Regions from separate parts of the Rhizobium sp. BIGb0125 genome, predicted to be linked through region 1. Evidence: predicted binding sites of a transcription regulator. Region 1 holds the regulator's gene; the other holds the start of a gene.
What was found. The regulator LexA, encoded in region 1, represses DNA repair genes until DNA is damaged. The targets are predictions, from matches to a motif close to TGTTCNNNNTGTGTTCNG.

Region 1 (3,852 bases):
TTTTTGCATCAAGGTCCGGAAATGCCACGATACGCTTGCCGGAGAAATCGGCATGCACCACGACCAGTTCCTTCTCCTCGAAATAACCGAGCAAACGGCGTGCACGGCGTGCAGAATGCGTGCCATAGGCGCGAGCAATACGGGCATCAGATGGGCAAGGCTCCTCGCCCAGCGCGGCTTTAACCAGCATCAGGAATACGCCCTGCAGATCGTCGGAGACGTTTTTCGACAGATCGAGTGCCGTTTGCCAGCTTTCACTTGCCGCCATTTCGGCATCAACGCCGGAACGGGTAATTGCCACCTGACGGCGGAATTCCGACAGCGCCATCGGCGTGCCGGGAATGCGGCGCATGCGGGCACGCACCAGAAAGTCCTGATAGAGCACCGCATCGGTGCGATAGGCCGACTGCGGATCATCCAGAATTTCGTAGAGAACGCCTGAAATCTTCTCTTCGCGCTCTTCCGGCGTCATGTCCGAGGCGCTGCTGCGCTGCGGCTGTTCGGAGGCTGGCGTGATCGCCGCCGGCGTCGAGCGCGACAGCTCTGCCAGAATGTCCGTTGTCGGGCGCGGTGCCGGTGGCGTGCGGCGCACAGGGGCGCGCGTAAATTCTTCCGGGTCTGGCGTGAAGATCAGGTCTTCCACGTCCTGCGGTGCATCGGGCAGCGGCATCAGCTTGGGCGATGACGACCGAGCCGAGGTTTCCACAGCACCAATGACGATAGGCAGTGGGCGGCGCGACAGAGCCGGGCCAAGCGCCACGAAATTACCACGCTGCAAATCGCGGAACATTTCCGCCTGACGGCGGTCCATGCCGAGCAGGTCGGCTGCGCGTGCCATGTCAATATCAAGGAAAGTACGGCCCATCAGGAAGTTGGAGGCTTCCGCCGCCACGTTCTTGGCGAGTTTTGCCAGACGCTGCGTGGCGATAACGCCGGCCAGACCACGTTTACGGCCGCGACACATCAGGTTGGTCATGGCGCCAAGCGAAGCCTTGCGGGCATCTTCGGTTACTTCACCAGCCACGGACGGCGCAAACATCTGCGCTTCGTCGACCACCACCAGCACCGGATACCAATATTCGCGGTCGGCATCGAACATGCCGTTGAGGAATGCAGCTGCGGCCCGCATTTGCTGTTCGACATCAAGACCTTCAAGCGTCAGGACGCAGGATACGCGGTGCTGGCGAATACGGTTGGCAATACCGGCCAACTCACCCTCTGTGCGCTCGCCATCCACAACGATATGGCCGAACTTATCAGCCAGCGTCACGAAGTCCCCTTCAGGGTCAATAATGACCTGCTGAACCCAGGGGGCGGATTGTTCCAGAAGCCTGCGCAGCAGATGCGACTTTCCGGAACCGGAATTGCCTTGCACCAGCAGACGCGTGGCGAGCAATTCCTCAATGTCGAGTTTGGCAGCCTGCCCACCCGATAGCGTTCCCATGTCGATGCCGACCTGCAATGCCCTAAAACCTTATACTGTCAAAAATAGATGTTGAATGCCGACTCCGAACGAGCAGCGAACCCTCCCCATAACAGAGATTTCAACGCAATGCTTCCTCGTGAAGGTAAAAATGCACAGGGAATATGCGCTGCCAACCCAATCTGGTGGAGAGAATCAAACGAACCGAATCATGGCACCTTACGATATCAGATCGATAATCATGCCGGTTGGTCGGCTAACGGGCGGTGTTGCGCGCCTCAGCTTTCTGACGGATCGTTTTGTGATGAATTGACGTGAAATCGTTTAAAAAACAGCGTGATAGGCAGCGATTACACGTCTTGGCTGTTTGAAAGAAAATTCACCGGCGCGGCGATTACGAAATATTAAAGCCTTGCGGAACACATATGGAACATATAGTGTATGTTCTGCATTTGTTTCGATTTTCATCAACGGTTGGGGTGCGACTTCATGCTCACACGCAAACAGCAGGAACTGCTTCTTTTCATTCACGAAAGAATGAAAGAATCCGGTGTTCCTCCCTCATTTGATGAGATGAAGGATGCGCTTGATCTCGCGTCCAAATCCGGCATTCACCGGTTGATCACAGCGCTTGAAGAACGTGGCTTCATTCGCCGCCTGCCAAACCGGGCGCGCGCACTGGAAGTCATCAAACTTCCTGAAGCCTATTCGCCAAGCCTCAAACCACAGCGTGGCTTCTCACCAAGTGTGATCGAAGGCAGCCTTGGCAAACCAAAACCGGTTGTCGCCCCTGCTCCGACCCCCGCGCCTGTCAGCGCCAATGATGGCGGCAGCTCGGTATCGGTGCCGATGATGGGACGGATCGCGGCCGGTGTGCCGATCTCCGCCATCCAGAACAACACACATGATGTGTCCGTGCCGGCTGACATGCTGGGTTCTGGTGAACATTACGCACTGGAAGTGCGCGGTGACTCGATGATCGATGCCGGCATCTTTGACGGCGACACGGTCATCATCCGCAACGCCAAGACCGCCAATCCCGGTGACATCATCGTGGCGCTGGTCGATGATGAAGAAGCGACCTTGAAGCGTTTTCGCCGCAAAGGTGCATCGATTGCGCTTGAAGCTGCAAACCCGGCCTATGAAACCCGTATCTTTGGACCTGACCGCGTCAAGATTCAGGGCAAGCTGGTCGGCCTGATCCGCAGATACCACTAAGCGGTCATCAGCAGACCCATATCACTGCCAGGTGACGCGCCAGCGCGTCATCGCTACTGTCGCCGGAAAACGCCCGACAAAACTTGCCTTCAACTCACTTTAGTCTAGTGACGGTCCAGCAGTTGCGAGACATGCGGCGGTACTGCTGTTTCAAATGTCCTGCTGCGCCAGTTGTAATAACGATGCATGGTCCATGGACGGTAGGAACCATACATGGCAGCTGTCATTCTCTCTATCGGCAAATGCCGGTTTGCGGCGGTTGTTGCCTCAGTTGAAAATGTGATCTCCAGCGATCCGGTGCGCCGCAATGTCTGGGCACTGAGCAAAAAGGCGCCGGAGCGGCAGGTTTCAAATGATGTGGGACGCGTGGTGATAACCACAGAACCGATGTCGCAGGCGAGACCAAGATATCTGTTATCCAGCACGGAAATCACCACCTGCCCCTTCGCTGATCTGGCGATGCACCAGCTGTCGCGGCGGCAGGTAAAGGCATCAGATGCGTTTGTAACGGCGGCAGACATCACCTGCCTTTCCGTCTGAATGGTGTGTTCGTCCAGCATCGGCCGTCTTGATCGTGGTGGCGCAGCATCAGCATTGCCAGTCGTTTTGTCATTGGTGTCGTCAGGCGGAGGTTCTGGGACCGGCAGTTCCGGCAGCATGTTTGGCCGAATATATTTGTCAGGTAAGAACAAAGCCCGCGCCCATTGGTCATAGATAAAGCCGAATGGGCGTTGGCTGGTGCTGGCAACCTGATCCTCGCCAACCAGTGCCATCAGTTTCCCGTCCTCAAAAACCACCAGATCGGCATTGTCCTGCTGCCGTGACAGCACAAACAGCACAAGGCCTGCCAACAGGAACACAGCACTTACCCAAGCCAGTCGGGTGCGAAACAGTGTCAGCGCCAATAGGCCAAGCGTTCCAGCGCCCAAAAACCATTGATGCTGTCGTCCGACCCCGGCATCGCCTCCCCATGAGGCCACATAGGTGGCAATATCAATTGTCATCGCCATGCCGTAACCCATGACGGTCAGAAACGGCCCGTCCAGCCCGAAGGGCATCAGCAACATGGCGATCAAGGCAAAGGGCATGACGATGAAAGACATAACCGGCATGGCGGCGAGGTTCGCCGCCAGTCCATAGGTGGTGACACGGTGGAAATGTTCCATCGAATAGATGGCCGTGGAGACCCCGCCAATCAGCGAGGTCACGAC
Region 2 (3,852 bases), on a different contig from region 1:
GGCAGGGTTCTCAAGACGATTTTTTATAGCGTTGCGAAGGGCATCGCCATCACCGGCGGCAACAACAGTGCCTGTTTCACCCGCCAGCACCATTTCAGCATAGGCACCGGCATCGCTGGTGACCACTGCTGTTTGCGATGACATCGCTTCAAGTGGCGTTAGGCCAAAACCTTCATTGCGGGAAGGGGCGACATACAGTGTCAACCGACGGTACCACGGCTTGATGTCATCGACCTCACCGAGAAAGACGATGCGTTTTGAAAGTCCGGCAGCATCGATATCTGCTTTCAGCTTGTCGGCAAAGGATTTGTGTTCCGGGGTGACACGGCCGCTAATGACCGCAGTCCAATCTGGATAGGACGGAAGCAGCGCAATCATCGCCTGCACGAAAAGATCGGTGCCTTTTTGATGGCGTACGCGGCCAAAACAGCCCACGAGATATTTTCCAGGCAGGCCGGTTGCTTCAATCGTGTCGTCTTTGCTTTTCGGCGGATGGAAAAGTTCGGTATCCACGCCATGCATGATGACAGTATGCGGCCTTTCAAGGAACGAGCCGGACTTGGCGCTCGTTGCAACAACCTCATCCATCTGGGCAATGAGCTTGCGAGTATAGGCTGAATGCTTGCGTTGTGCAGCAGAGGTGAAAACCAGTTTCACCTTCATACGCAGGACATCACGCATGAAAATGCCCGGTAGCATTTCCAGATTGCGCCGAGCATGCCAGACGCGCGGGCCACCACCGGGAGCCTGTTGCCACAGGCGCCACAAATCCCGAAACCGGATATGTGGCAGGTTGTCTGGCAGGCCGGGGCCTAAGGTTGCCACCTTTTGCCCCAGCCTGTTTTGAACCGGTACCAGTTGAATGATCGTCGACGTGACGCCGGATAAACGTTTTTTGAAATTCGGGGCAATGACCCGAATGTCCTTTAATTCGACTTGTGTCACGTCTTGCTCCGAAAAAAATGAATGTAGTTATTACATCCAGTTTACGGAGAGGATTTCATAACCCTTGGCGCCGCCGGGTGCGTTGACTTCGATGCTGTCGCCAACTTCCTTGCCGATCAGCGCGCGCGCAATCGGGGAGGAGATGGAGATACGGCCGGCCTTGACGTCCGCTTCCTGGTCGCCAACGATCTGGTATGTTCTTTCTTCGTCGGTGTCCTCGTCAATCAGCTTGACGGTGGCGCCAAACTTGATCTTGGAACCTGACATTTTGGACAGATCGATGATCTCAGCACGGGCTGTCAGGTCTTCCAGTTCGGAAATGCGACCTTCATTGTGGCTCTGTGCTTCCTTGGCAGCGTGGTACTCGGCGTTTTCGGACAAATCGCCATGGGCACGTGCTTCCGAGATAGCCTCGATGATGCGTGGGCGTTCTTCCTGTTGACGCCAGCGCAGCTCCTCCTGCAACTTGGTGTAACCGCCTTGAGTCATCGGTACTTTCTCTACCATTTCTTATTCCTTCGCATTCCATCTGCTTCACGCAGACACAAAAAGAAACAGGTTCCGAAGTAAAACTTCGGAACCATGCCCAAAAACAACAATTCCGACCACTATATCAGAAGACCACCTCAAATTGCCAGAAGATTTGACGCTTACATATTTTGTGAGGATTTCGAGCAGTTTCCAATGTGGAAATTGACAAATCCAAAAAGAACATATAGTGAACACCGTATGGGAAAGTCAATTAAAGAGCGACTCGCAGTTCTCTCTGATGCTGCGAAATATGACGCGTCGTGTGCTTCCAGCGGAACCACAAAACGAAACTCGGCAGCGAGTGGCGGGCTGGGTTCGACTGAGGGATCCGGCATTTGTCATGCCTATGCGCCGGACGGTCGCTGCATATCGCTGTTGAAAATCCTGCTGACCAATTTCTGCATCTATGACTGCGCCTATTGCATCAACCGCTCCTCGAGCAATGTCGAGCGCGCCCGCTTTACTGTGGAAGAAGTGGTATGGTTGACGCTGGAATTTTACCGGCGCAATTACATTGAAGGTCTTTTTCTATCCTCTGGCATTATCCGGTCTTCCGATCACACGATGGAGGAACTGGTTCGGGTGGCGAGGGAACTGCGCGTAACGCACGGCTTTCGCGGTTACATTCATCTCAAATCCATTCCTGAAGCGTCCGCCCATTTGGTGGAGGAGGCAGGGCTTTATGCCGATCGCCTATCGATCAATATCGAATTGCCAACCGACAGCGGTATCGGCCGTTTTGCGCCAGAAAAACAGCCCGGCAATATCAGGAAGTCGATGGCCGATATCCGCCTGAAAATCGAGGAAACGGGCGAGCCGACCTTGAAGACAAAGCGCGTGAAAAAATTCGCGCCCGCCGGTCAAAGCACGCAGATGATAGTCGGTGCAGACGGCGCAAATGACAGCACGATCCTGTCCACCAGCGCACGGCTCTACGGCAGCTACGGTTTGAGGCGTGTCTATTATTCCGCCTTCAGCCCGATACCGGATTCGTCAAAAAATCTGCCGTTGATCAAACCGCCGTTGATGCGGGAGCATCGGCTTTATCAGGCTGACTGGCTTTATCGCTTTTATGGTTTTGATATCGGCGAGATAACCTCCACACAAAAGGACGGCATGCTGGATCTCGATATCGATCCGAAGCTCGCCTGGGCACTGGCCAACCGGCAGAGCTTTCCTGTGAATGTGAATACTGCAGACAGGGAAATGCTGCTGCGTGTTCCGGGTTTTGGAACCAAGACGGTCAATTCCGTGCTGTCATCGCGCCGTTTCCGGCGGCTGCGTCTGGAGGATCTTGCCCGGTTTGGCGTGTCGATTAAAAAGGTCAAAGCCTTTGTAGTGACCGAGGGTTGGACGCCGGGCAAATTGACGGAACGGCCGGATTTACGCGCCATGTTTGCACCGCAGCCAGAACAGCTGACGTTGCTGTAATGTACCGGATTTCGCTGGAGGGCCGGGGAGATTTTGGCGAGTGGCGAGATGCGGCACGGGCCTGCCTTGCGGCAAAAATTCCTCCGCATGACATAGACTGGCGCTTACGCGACGAGAGCGCTGGCCTGTTTGGTTTTGAGGACGACTCTGCACTGCCAGCAGCAAAAAGTGATGCCCCTGTCAGTGTTCCCGCAGCCTTCATGCCATTGGCGCAAGCGATAATCTGTCACAGTGACCCGTCTCGTTTTGCGTTGCTTTATCGGCTGTTGTGGCGGCTGTCCGATGACCGAACATTGTTGCAACTCAAGGCCGACCCGGATGTGACCCGCGCCCGCAACATGGAAAAATCGGTGCGCCGCGACAGCCACAAGATGACGGCCTTTGTTCGGTTCAAGGAAGTACCTTTGCCGGAGGGCGTTGCGGGACGGCGGCGGTTTATTGCCTGGTTCGAGCCAGATCATTTCATTGTCGAGCGCAAGGCGGATTTTTTTCAGCGGCGATTTACAGATATGGATTGGGTGATTGCTACACCGAAAGGTTCTGCGCGTTGGGATGGAGAAACGCTCGAGACGTCGCGAATTGCAGCGGAAAAGCCGGATCTAACCGACGAAACCGATGAGCTTTGGCGAACCTATTATGCCAATATTTTCAATCCGGCACGGTTGAAGATAAAGGCGATGACGGCGGAAATGCCGAAAAAATACTGGAAGAACCTGCCGGAAGCCGACCTTATTCCGGAGCTTATTTTGGGTGCAGAGGCGCGTGTACTGGAAATGGCGGCAAAGGCTGCAACCGAACCGCAGCTGTTTCATCATCGCATTCAGGCCATGGCGGAAAACCGACCGGCACCTGCTTTGCCTGATGCCGATACGCTCGAGGGTTTGAAACATGAAGCGCGCAGTTGCACGCTCTGTCCGTTGCACTGCACTGCCACGCAGACGGTGT

Region 2: the regulator LexA is predicted to act here: its motif matches at 1,653-1,670, upstream of M2418_RS03065 (putative DNA modification/repair radical SAM protein).

The regions. Positions count from the first base shown of each region.
Region 1 covers NZ_JANUDV010000003.1:661,012-664,863, forward strand. The annotation lists gene M2418_RS11555 (ATP-binding protein) at 1-1,462, opposite strand, end outside; gene lexA (transcriptional repressor LexA) at 1,913-2,641, shown strand; gene M2418_RS11565 (ComEC/Rec2 family competence protein) at 2,746-3,852, opposite strand, start outside.
Region 2 covers NZ_JANUDV010000001.1:670,388-674,239, forward strand. The annotation lists gene M2418_RS03055 (glycosyltransferase family 4 protein) at 1-945, opposite strand, end outside; gene greA (transcription elongation factor GreA) at 976-1,452, opposite strand; gene M2418_RS03065 (putative DNA modification/repair radical SAM protein) at 1,675-2,907, shown strand; gene M2418_RS03070 (UdgX family uracil-DNA binding protein) at 2,907-3,852, shown strand, end outside.